Regions from separate parts of the Heliorestis convoluta genome, predicted to be linked through region 1. Evidence: riboswitches for the same ligand, from Rfam matches in the RefSeq annotation. Region 1 holds a riboswitch; the other holds the start of a gene.
The links. A riboswitch is a leader RNA that binds a small molecule or an ion and turns the genes downstream of it on or off. The one in region 1 is predicted to bind magnesium.

Region 1 (5,964 bases):
TGAATGGAGATATTCCTTATATTTTGAGAACCGGTGCGCTGATGATTGCTGTCTCGATTTTGGCGATTGCCTTTACGATTGCTGTTATTTACATAGCGGCGAAGGTTTCGCTGGAGTTTGGAAAAAGTGTTCGGCGAGATTTGTTTGTTCATATCGAGCATCTTTCGTTGGAGAGCTTTCATCAGATTGGACCGGCGTCGTTAATTACGAGAACGACCAATGACATCAAGCAAGTGCAAGATGTGTTAAATATGTTGCTGCGTATTATGACAAGAGCGCCTTTGATGCTAGTTGGAGGCATTGTTTTGGCGGTCACCAGAGAGGCCACTCTTTCTCTAATTTTCCTGGTGGCTTTGCCGCTTTTGATTCTTGTCATTTTTCTCATTGCCCGTAAGGCCATTCCTCTTTTTACGACGTTGCAGCAAAGGACAGACCGCTTGAATTTGGTGATTCGGGAAAGTTTAACAGGTGTTCGGGTCATTCGTGCTTTTAATAGGGTCGACGATGATAGGAAGCGGTTCGATGAGGCCAATGAGGCTTTTCGAGATACGGGGACCAAGGTGAATCAAATTCTCGCTTTTCTTTTCCCTATTATCTTGATCATCATGAATTTTACGAGTATTGCGATCATTTGGTTTGGTGCTGTTCGGATTGATCAGGGCTTGACACAGGTCGGGAATATGATGGCTTTTTTACAATATGCTATGTTGATTCTCATGTCTCTGATCATGTTGTCGATAACTTTTATTATGATTCCCCGAGCACAAGCTTCCGCGAAGCGCATTCAAGAAGTTCTAGAGTTTACAGCGGTGATTAGAGACCCTGAGGTAGAGACATCGGATAGAGGAAAAAAGGGTTGGGTGGAATTAAGAAAGGTCACTTTTCGCTATGCTGGAGCAGAGAGAGCTGCCCTTAGGAACATTTCCTTTGTTGCAAAGCCGGGAGAAACGACGGCGATTCTTGGTGGTACTGGCGCGGGAAAGTCGACTTTAGTCCAGCTGATCCTTCGTTTTTATGACCCCGAATCAGGGACGATTCTCATCAATGGTGTTGATACGAAGGAGATGACGCAAAAAAAGTTGCGACAAAAGATAGGCTATGTGCCGCAGAAAGTAGCTTTATTTGCTGGAACGATTGCAGAGAATATTCGCTTCGGAAAGCCGGAGGCAACCGATGAAGAAGTTCTCGAAGTGCTAGAAGTGGCCCAAGCGATTGATTTTGTCAATGAAAAAGAAAAGGGCATCTATAGCATGGTTCAACCAGCCGGTGGGAATTTGTCGGGTGGTCAAAAGCAGCGGCTGTCCATTGCTCGTGCTCTCCTTCGTAAGCCTGAGATCTATATTTTTGATGACACTTTTTCTGCACTCGATTACCAAACGGAGGCCAAGCTACGCAAAGCATTGAAAAGGTTTATTCAGGATAGGACCATTATTTATGTAGGGCAACAGATTCGTACGGTAAAAAAGGCTGATCAAATTGTTGTGTTAGAAAAAGGTGAAATCGCAGGCATAGGGACGCATGCAGAACTGTTGCGAGAAAATAAAGTTTATCAAGAAATTGTAGAGTCGCAGCATGAGAAGGAGGAAGGGACCTATAGGTAAGCCGAAAGTTGCGCAAAAAGGCAATGAGGCAAAAGCAGATGAAGTAATAGAAGAAGAAAAAGAAGGGGCTAGTAAAAAGGTAGATTTTAAGAAAACACTGTTGCGTCTAGCGGGCTACTTAAAGCCAGAGAGCAAGAAGTTAGTGGCTGTTGCGGTTTTTGCTCTTTTGTCTACCCTTTTTAATGTGCTCAGCCCTGTTATATTGGGAAGTGCTACGACATCGATTTTTGAAAGTGTGACAAGGGGCCTCCCCATTGATTTTACCTTTATCGGCCAAGTTGTAATGATCTTGGTGGTTCTTTACCTTTTTGCCTCCTTTTTTGCTTTTATACAACAATATTTAATGGCGGGCATTTCCCAGCGAACCGTCGCTACTTTACGAAGTGAGTTAAAAGGTAAGTTAACGCGGGTCCCCTTGCAATATTATGATCAGCATTCTACGGGCGATCTGTTGAGCCGCGCTGTTAATGATATTGATAACATCAACAATTCTTTGCAGCAAGGTTTGTCGCAAATCATTACCTCTTCTGTCACTGTCGTTGGCATTGTTGTAATGATGTTGCTGATTAGCCCTTTGTTAACGCTTGTTGTTTTTATCACGATTCCGCTCAGTTTGTTGGCTGTACGGTTCATTGCTTCTTATTCACAAAATTATTTTCGCAACCAGCAAAAGGAACTGGGGCATTTAAACGGCCATGTGGAAGAAATGTTTGGAGGTCATCCTATCGTCAAAGCTTTTGGCTATGAGGAGCAAGCGATTGAACGATTTGATGAAATGAATGAACGTCTCTATGAAGCTGGTTGGCGTGCTCAGTTTCTTTCTGGCATTATGATGCCTTTGGTCATTTTTATTGGAAATTTAGGCTTTGTCTTTGTGAGTATCGTTGGTGGCTTGATGGTCGTCAATGGCAGCATTTTAATCGGAAATGTGCAGGCTTTTATTCAATATACGCAACAAATTACGCAACCTATGGGGCAAATTGCCAGCATTGCGACGATGATTCAAAACGCCATCGCTTCTGCAGAACGGATTTTCTCTTTATTAGATGAAGCAGAGGAGAAAAAAGAAGAAGCTTCGGCCATTGATATCGAGGCGATTCGTGGGAATGTGTCCTTTCATCACCTAGGTTTTGGCTACGATGCTGATACCTTTACCGCTAGTGATGGCGATGGTTTGCTGATCAAAGATTTGCATCTAGATATCGAAGAGGGTCAAACGGTCGCAATTGTAGGTCCAACAGGAGCTGGAAAGACAACACTGATCAATTTGCTGATGCGTTTCTATGAGATCAATCGGGGACAATTGCGAATTGGTGGCGTCGATTCGACGAATTTGTCACGAGAACAAGTTCGAAGTATCTTTGCCATGGTGCTGCAGGATACGTGGCTTTTTAGCGGTACGATTCAAGAGAATATTGGCTATGGGAAAAAGAATGCAACCGTCGAGGAGATTCAAGCGGCGGCGCGGGCTGCCTATGCTGATGATTTTATTCGCGCCTTGCCTGATGGCTATAAGACGGTTCTCCAAGAAGAGGCATCGAATATTTCTCAAGGGCAAAAGCAGTTGTTAACGATTGCTCGGGCCATTATTGCTGATCCTAAAATTTTACTATTAGATGAAGCAACGAGCAGTGTCGATACACGAACAGAGCTTCAGATTCAGAAAGCGATGCAGCAATTGATGAAAAATCGGACTAGCTTTGTTATTGCTCATCGCCTTTCTACGATTAAAGATGCTGATGTTATTTTGGTGATGAATCAAGGGGATATTATTGAAAAAGGGACTCATCAAGAGCTTCTTGCTTTGAGAGGGTTTTATGCGGATTTGTATCAGAGTCAGTTTGCGGGGTGAACTGGCTTTATCCTTTATGGGCCTTCAGACTTTTCCTGATTACGTTGGGGTTACTTTGTGCAGGGGCCTGGGCATCACGCTTTCGTCCGCTCTGGACTGGTCCCACGCTGTTACCGCCAGCAAGCTGGCGACAGCTGAGGTCCCAAGTCCCGCTCCGGAAAGCGTGATGCCCAGGCCCAGATGGCTTTTTGCTGATTGTTACTTTCCGTCGGAATAGCTTGGCGAAACTTCCTGCTATACGCAACTACCTATTGTGTTTGCAAGGGGGGTTAATACGAAAATAGATTTTTCATCATTGGTTGTGCCCGGGCGGGCATGAGGGGTTAGTACGAAAATAGCATTTTCATCTTTGGTTGTGCCCAAGTGGGCATGGGGCCTTAGCACGAAAATAGGTAATTTGTGGTGGGGGCATGAGGAGTCAATACGATCTGTTGCAAAAAAAGATTGACAGGATTTATTCTGTGTGCTACAGTCAATTTGTTCAAAATATTAATATAACCTCTGTTAGGTGAGGCTCCTGTACAGAGATACGTTACTGCCCAGAAATGTCGAGAGACGCCAATGTGGTTAACAAAGAGGATCGGCCTAAGGTCCTCTTTAACGTAACCGGGCTTTTCAGCCCAGGCTGTACAGTGCCAAAGCTCAACGAGTGAGGTATGCATAACATAAGGTTGTCTGCGTAAGGATGGCAATCCTTCTTTTTTGCATTGCCCCTTTTTAATGATAGCACAAAGAGGCAGCAAAATTGAGACAATCTTATTTTTTCGTGAACGCATTTAAACCCTCACTTTTTCTGTGAGGGTTTAAATAGTATACAGTATATCTCAAGTTTCAAAATGACGTAATAATTCTTTGATTTCAGACAATGTTGTCATGACTAGTAGGAGGTGAGGACTTTATGAGTACCGAGTCAGACCCGGCGAGGACACTGTTCTATAACTTCATAGGAACGTCTCATAAAGTCCTCACGCCTATTACAGGATAGATGTAAGTTAGGACGAGACCTTCCTGCTCGAAAAAAGACAGGAGGGGTGATTTTGATGACAAAAGCGATTCCTTTTCACAGTCTTTCTTCTGCAGATCAGGATCGAGAAACTTTTCGTCACACTCACTTTACAGAAACCATTGATGCTACGAAGACAGCTGATACCTATGCCCCTGAATCTGTTGGCACCGTTATGCGCGACAACTTCTTGGCTGTGCCAGAAGAATTTACCGTAGCAGAAGCAACACAATTTTTGCGTCAAAATGAGATTGGTCAAAAAAGCAAGTACTATGTCTATGTTGTGGATTCATGGCAAGTACTAAAAGGCATCGTACCGATTCGTAATTTACTCACTGCTTCGGAAAATCAAAAGATTGCCGAGATTGCCTGTCCTGATGTGATCTCTGTGCATGTAAACGAAGACCGTGAAAAAGTTGCCCAGATCATTCAAAGTCGTGAGTTTCTCTCTGTGCCTGTTGTCAATGATCAAGGGAAGCTCCTTGGTATTATCAATACCAAAGATATTCTAGGCATTGTAGAAGCAGAGGCAACAGAAGATTTTCATAAAATGGCTTCCGTGAGTGCCTTAAAAACAAGTCTAAAAACAGCCAGTGTTTCACTGCTTTTTCAAAAAAGAGTCGGTTGGTTGCTTGTCTTAGTTTTTATGAACATCTTTTCTAGCACAGGCATTGCTTTTTATGAAGATACCATTGCTTCCATGGTTGCCCTTGTATTCTTTCTTCCTTTACTGATCGGAAGTAGCGGCAATGCTGGGTCCCAATCGGCAACGATGATGGTTCGTGCTCTCGCCACAGGCGATGTAAAGCTACGCGATTGGGCTAGTTTCTTAGGTAAAGAACTTGCTGTTTCTGGCTTACTTGGTCTGGCCATGGGTCTTGCTGTTGCTGGCATTGGTTTCTATCGTGGTGGTGCAGAAGTGGCTGTCGTTGTTGCCTTAACGATGCAGATTGTCGTTATTGTAGGTAGCCTAATTGGTATGTCTTTGCCCTTTGCTTTGAATAAACTCAAGTTTGATCCTGCTACGGCCAGCGGTCCTCTTGTTACTTCGATTGCTGATATTGCGGGCATCATGATCTACTTCTCCATTGCCACATGGTATCTTGGCTATGTTGGTATGATGTAGCAAAGGATGAGATTACAATATAAATCCCTGCCTTTTTACAAGGGCGGGTTTTTTCTTTTTTATAGCTTCTTTTTTCTCTAGTTTCAACATTCCTATGCCAATTCCCAGTTAAATCCCTTTTCTTATGCACTTTCAAGCAGGAGTCGATAGATTCAATGTCGAAAACTGCTATAAAGTCAAGGACGAGGGGGCATAGGACGATTTTATGAAAGATTTTAGCCGGCGCAAATTCCTCCTCTATGGAGGTCTTGCTGTTGTAACAGCTGGAACAGGCTTTGCCCTTGGAAAAGGCGCCTTTGCTTTTCAGGATCTAGGGGCCGTCAATCGCTCCAGAGCACCGGAACCAATTCCAGTGCAGTGGGATCATATAGTCTGGAACGGA
Region 2 (5,964 bases), 150 kb from region 1:
AACCCTTTCTTAGACTTTTGTTATTGCTGTTGTTTTCACTTTGTCTCTTCTCACCTTTTTCTTTGGTTTTTTTCTCTTCTTTCAAATTCAAATCACCTTCTTAGTACGATGAATTTCCTAAAATTAGCAAATATACTTTCCTTTTACCGTATACTTATGTAGTCTCAGCCTTATTATTTGAATAAGCACTTGCTAAAAAGCTTCTGCAAATCAAGGTCAAACTGTCTTTAACTTTCGACATGTCTTTTATGTTCTTCTTTCACATAATTGATATCTCATCAAAAAATTCTATATTCTATAAATTTCAAAAAAAAATCGATTGCCTACATTTAGACAATCGAACTCTGATGGCGATATGCTTAGATTAAATAGGTCGTCTCCTGCTTGTAAAATTGCAAAAATTTATCTCAAAACAATCAGTCATTTTGAATCGCTAAAAGAGCTTATTATCTAACTCCCTTTTGAAAAGCAAAACAAAGATGTGTTAAGTTTCTGAAGCATTGATTGAGAGGAGTAAACTACGGAAGTAAAAATTAATAGTAGTTTATCATATTTTTCTTTCTAACCTTTGTCGTATTTTGTCGCTTCATTTGTTTTTATTTTTCTCCCCTGTACCCTCAGTTCTAGGTCACTTCACAGAGGCTGTAAAGCAATGCAATCTTGCTTTTGAATTTTTTCAATCATTTCCATCCACGCTTTTGGTTTATTAGACAAGACAGCGTAGTAGCGTCTTAAAAATTTCACAACAAGATCGGCTTCCAGACAGTCCAGGCTGTCATCGGATGGAAGAAAGCATAGATCAAGCCCCGTTACAGCTTCTCCATCATTTTTCCATGAAGGATGGACATAATCAATATCAATGCGTTTAAAACCCATGTGCGACAGTACTTCTCTCCGGACAAAAGGGTCCATTGGTTTTACGCCACCAAATTCATTTTGCTTAACTCGATAGGGATCATAAATCTCGGCAAAGGTGCCATACAGTTTTTTACCCTGCTGCGTGGCCAGTTCTTCCAAATCAGCCGTACGCTTTTTGGCTAAAAAAGGACCTATAGACAGGCCTGGTTGACCAATGATCGTAAAGTCAGTCATGGCCACATTAAAGTCTTCATAATAACGATACTCTGTGGTTCCAACGACTTCACCATTGTGTAAGGCTACAAAGACACGGATTCCTGGATCTTCTAAAGGCTCTTTCCAAAGGTCAAATTCCAACACTTCTTCTGGAGGAAATACTTTTTGCATGAGTTGGTGCATCTGTTTGAATAAGGGATCGGAAATACTGGTTATTCTTCTGTATTCCATCGATATTCTTCTCTCTTTTCTAATCAATATTGGGAATTCTCTTTATAATTCCATAAGTTTCTCTATGGATTTTGTTGTAAAGTAACTTTTCTTCGTCGTAAGGCTTTTTTTCTTCTGCTGGGTAACCTACTGCGATAATAGACTCAACATGATATTTTTCTGGTATTCCTAAAAGCTGCTTAACATATTCTTCTGCTTTCACATTTTCCTTATGCATTCTCTCTCTTACCTGAATCCAGCAAGAACCAAGCCCTAAGGAATGAGACGTAAGATGGATTATGACGGAAGCAATAGAGGCATCTTCTATCCAAACGTCACAAGCCTCGGGATCTGCGATTACAACAATTCCTAATGGAGCACTTGCTAAGAACTGAGAACTATGTTCTCTACACTGGGAAAGCTTTTTCAGTACTTCTTGGTTTGTAACTGCTATATATTCCCAAGGTCTTCTAGACCTTGAAGATGGGGATAGCAAGGCCGCTTTTAGAATGGCATCTACTTTTTCTTCTTCTACTTTTTTATCCTGATACTTTCTAATGCTTCTTCGAGACTTTAATAAGTCTAACATTGAAGCTCCTCTCCCTTCATAAAGATGATCAGGTTCTGTGCAAACGATTACGGCGAGACTCTTAGCGAGCCATTATAGATTTTACTATAAAATCTATAAACTATGTACCACAAGTCTCGATCAGTTGTCTTTTTTTCGTTGACAACATACTTGAAAGTATGCTAAGGTAACGATGTTGTAAAAATTCCATACATTCCCGTTAGGTGAGGCTCCTGTACGGAGATATGCTACTGCCCAGAAATGTCGAGAGACGCCAATGGGTCAACAGTGAAGATCGGCTTAAGGTCTTCGTTAATGTAGCTGGCCAGTCCTATGCTGTACAGTGCTGAAGCTCTACGAGTGGGGAGAAGGGCAAAGTTTACTTTCTATGCCCTTTTGTTAGAATGCCTTTGTTTTTGTGTTGCTTTTTTTGAGCAATACTTTTATAGGTATGCTATTAACACACCTTCACTCTTAAAGAGCGAAGGTGTGTTTTATTTTTATTAGAAAAAGGAGGTGAGGCTCATGAGTGCAGACCCAGAACCGCCACCTGACTCTAGGAGTAATACTATCTATTTTCCGAACCACAAGGCAACGAATACGAAAATAACACTTGCAGGAGGAGAGGGATTCTGTACTCAAAAGTGCCTTATCTCTTTTGATATAGCCTTTCCCCTCCTGCCATTATGGAGGTGACACTCTTTGACAACAAAGACTTATGCCCATGAGTCAGCAGGTTCTATCATGGCTACACACTTTCTGGCTGTACCAGAACATTACAGTGTCAAAGATGCAATTCAGTTTCTAAAACAACATGAAATCAATGGAGAGAATAAATATTATCTCTATGTTACCGATCCCCAAAACGTATTAAAAGGTTTGCTTCCCATTCGCAACTTAGTAAGTGCTTCTGATGAGCAAACTGTGTCCGATGTTATGCAGTCTAAGGTAGTATCAGTCAATGTGAACATGGACCGAGAAGCTGTAGCCAAATTAATGCAACAGCATGATTTTATCTCCATCCCCGTGGTAGATGATCAAGGCGTTCTTGTTGGCATCATTGATGCGGATGATGTCTATGATGTTGTAGAAGAGGAAGCAACAGAAGATTTTCATAAAATGGCACCTGTTGGTTTGTTGAAAACAAGCCTAAAAGACGCCACTGTTGGTTTGCTTTTTCGAAAGCGCGTAGGTTGGTTGTTAGTTCTTGTCTTTATGAATATTTTTTCCGGTGCCGGTATTGCTTATTTTGAAGAGACCATTGAAGCGGTTGTAGCTCTTGTTTTTTTCCTTCCCCTTTTGATTGATAGCGGTGGTAACGCTGGTTCTCAGTCTGCTACTTTAATGGTTCGTGCTTTGGCTACAGGTGACGTAAAGCTCCGTGACTGGACTCGCTTCTTAGGGAAAGAAGTTGCCGTCGCAAGCTTGATGGGTCTGGCGATGGGTCTCGCCGTTGCTACCATTGGCATCTTCCGCGCAGGTCCTGAAGTGGCTGTCGTTGTTGCTTTAACCATGGTGGTTGTTGTTCTTGTCGGCAGTGTGATTGGTATGTCCTTACCTTTTGCTTTGAGCCGTTTACGCCTTGATCCTGCTACAGCCAGTGCGCCTCTTATTACATCCATTGCCGATATTGCAGGCGTTCTTATCTACTTCTCCATCGCGACTTGGTACCTTGGTTCTGTCGGTATGATGTAAAAGAAAGGCTTTTTAGAGAAAGCATCATTACAGAGGTGAATTTTACTGTTTAGATAAAGGTGATCGTTATGAAAAAAGTAAATATAGCTCAAGATCTTAATCAAGAAAAATGGCTTGAAAGAGCCTTGAAAAACTTAGATAAGAAAGAAACAATTCTTTCTCATCTTCTTGTCTATCCTTATGATGCCATGTTAGCTGGCAAAACGATTCAAAGTGAAGGCGTGCTGGTCGCTACCGATAGAAGATTGATTTTTTTCCTAGGTCCTCATGTTCAATCTTATTCTTATTCTGAACTAGACTCGATTCACTTTTCTACTGGTATTTTTGGTCTTTATATTTCTCTTGCTGTAACAGGTAAAAGTGTTGTTATCTTCTGGGTTCATCAAAGCAATGCTGATCAAGTGGACACCTTTATACAACTTACGGAAGATGAGTTGACAAAATATTCTGAACTCCCTAGAGAAAAGACAGCCTTGCCTTCTTATCCTGAAGATTCTGTTGGAACCATTATGACCCGGGAATTTCTAGCAATTCCAGAACAGTATAGGATAGCTGATACAATTCATTTTCTGCGCAATCATGAGATTGGTTTGCAAAGTAAATATTATCTTTACGTTGTTGATAGTGAGCAAAGGTTACGAGGCATTGTACCGATTCGTAAATTACTCTGGGCTTCGAAAGAGCAAAAAGTGGTAGAAGTCATGTCTACGGATCTCGTTTTTGTCGGTATTGATCAAGATCGAGATGTTGTGACTAAGCTTATAGAACAACATTCCTACTTATCCCTTCCTGTTGTTGATACCCGAGGTGTCCTTGTAGGCATTGTTACAGCCGATGATGTCATGGATGTTATGGAAGCAGAAGCAACAGAAGATTTTTATAAAATGGCATCGATTGGCTCTTTCAAAACAAGCCTTAAAGATGCAACGATACCCATGCTTTTCCGAAAAAGAATTGGTTGGCTCCTATTTCTCGTTTTTATGAACATTTTTTCTGGTGCTGCCATTGCTTACTACGAAGATACCATTGCTGCTGTTGTGGCTTTAGTCTTTTTTCTTCCTTTGTTGGTGGATAGCGGTGGCAATGCAGGCAGTCAAGCTGCCACATTGATGGTTCGAGCCCTGGCTACAGGTGACGTACAACTTCGTGACTGGACTCGCTTTCTGGGAAAAGAAGTGGCTGTAGCTGGGTTGATGGGTCTGGCCATGGGTGCTGCTGTTGCTACCATTGGCTTTTTCCGTGCTGGACCGGAAGTGGCCCTTGTTGTCGCTCTCACTATGATTATGGTCGTACTTGTTGGTAGTGTCATTGGTATGTCTCTTCCTTTTGCTCTTAGTCGTATGCGCCTTGATCCTGCCATTGCCAGTGCTCCTCTTATTACATCGATTGGCGATATCTTTGGTGTGCTGATTTACTTTTCTGTTGCTACGTGGTATTTGGGAGCCATTGGCTTGCTTTGATTGATCCCATGTGTTTTTGTTAAGCCTATCTGCAAAAAAAGCCGCCAGAAAGTTTTTCTGGCGGCTTTTTCACAATGTATCACCCAAAAATCCCTACCCACTGCAGCGTAGGTGTAAAGCGATTCCCATTCCACTTAAGTACTGTGATCAAATCGCCCAAACCATCGGCACGATAGCGACCATAAATTCGCTGAAAAGCCAGTAGTTCAAAAACGCCATCATAGTTAAAGTCTACGGGATACAAACCACCAACAGGACTTACATCACCTTCGATCGGTTCTTTTAATCTTCCCTTTTCATCGTAAATTTCAGAAAGATATTCTTTTCCTTTGTAGCGAATGTCTATGGTGTAATGATTCGTGGCGTTTAAGCTCTTTACTTTTACTTGATAATAGTCTAGATACGTTACTTTGTATCGATAAGCTTGGTTGAATTGTTCAAAATCAAAAAGCTTTCGAGCCTGGTTGTCTAAGAAAGAGTACACATATTCGTAGGTGAAAGCGCCAGAGCCTCCTGAGTTAATGGTAAGCTGAATATCTTTTACACCGTCCCCTGTAAAGTCTCCCAAAAAAAGAGTTGGTTCGTAGCCAGCCCTTTCTGTTAGTGGAAGGCTATACAAAGCCGAAGTTTTGCCATCTTGAACTATCAGTTTCATAGTATCAACAAAAGGACTGTCAGGATATGGATAATTCCCTGTTACGTAGACCCAATCAGGAATTCTATCTCCGTTTACATCGCCGATTTGATAAGTAAGAATCTTGCCTTGTAGAGCTTGTGTTGGTGCTTGATGTACCCTTTCATATCTATTGTCCATCCTGTCGTAAGCCTCCTTCGCATATTCGCTCTTATAGAGTATGATGAGAAGGACTTTTTGCGCCTTTACGATTTTTTGGTAGGGTTAGCAAAAAACGCTCTTTAATAGAAGCGCAAAAAAAGTAGCGATTTTACTCGCTACTT

Region 2: it holds a riboswitch for magnesium, as region 1 does, so the genes downstream of both, mgtE (magnesium transporter) here and mgtE (magnesium transporter) in region 1, are expected to answer to the same signal.

What each region holds. Positions count from the first base shown of each region.
Region 1 is NZ_CP045875.1:468,748-474,711, forward strand. It holds gene FTV88_RS02090 (ABC transporter ATP-binding protein) at 1-1,601, shown strand, start outside; gene FTV88_RS02095 (ABC transporter ATP-binding protein) at 1,573-3,453, shown strand; M-box (ykoK) riboswitch at 3,947-4,113, shown strand; gene mgtE (magnesium transporter) at 4,494-5,582, shown strand; gene FTV88_RS02105 (N-acyl-D-amino-acid deacylase family protein) at 5,788-5,964, shown strand, end outside.
Region 2 is NZ_CP045875.1:621,632-627,595, forward strand. It holds gene FTV88_RS02815 (putative endonuclease domain-containing protein) at 1-85, opposite strand, end outside; gene FTV88_RS02820 (hypothetical protein) at 634-1,332, opposite strand; gene FTV88_RS02825 (nitroreductase family protein) at 1,325-1,873, opposite strand; M-box (ykoK) riboswitch at 2,062-2,224, shown strand; gene mgtE (magnesium transporter) at 2,555-3,547, shown strand; gene mgtE (magnesium transporter) at 3,616-5,007, shown strand; gene FTV88_RS02840 (YybI family spore inner coat protein) at 5,087-5,821, opposite strand.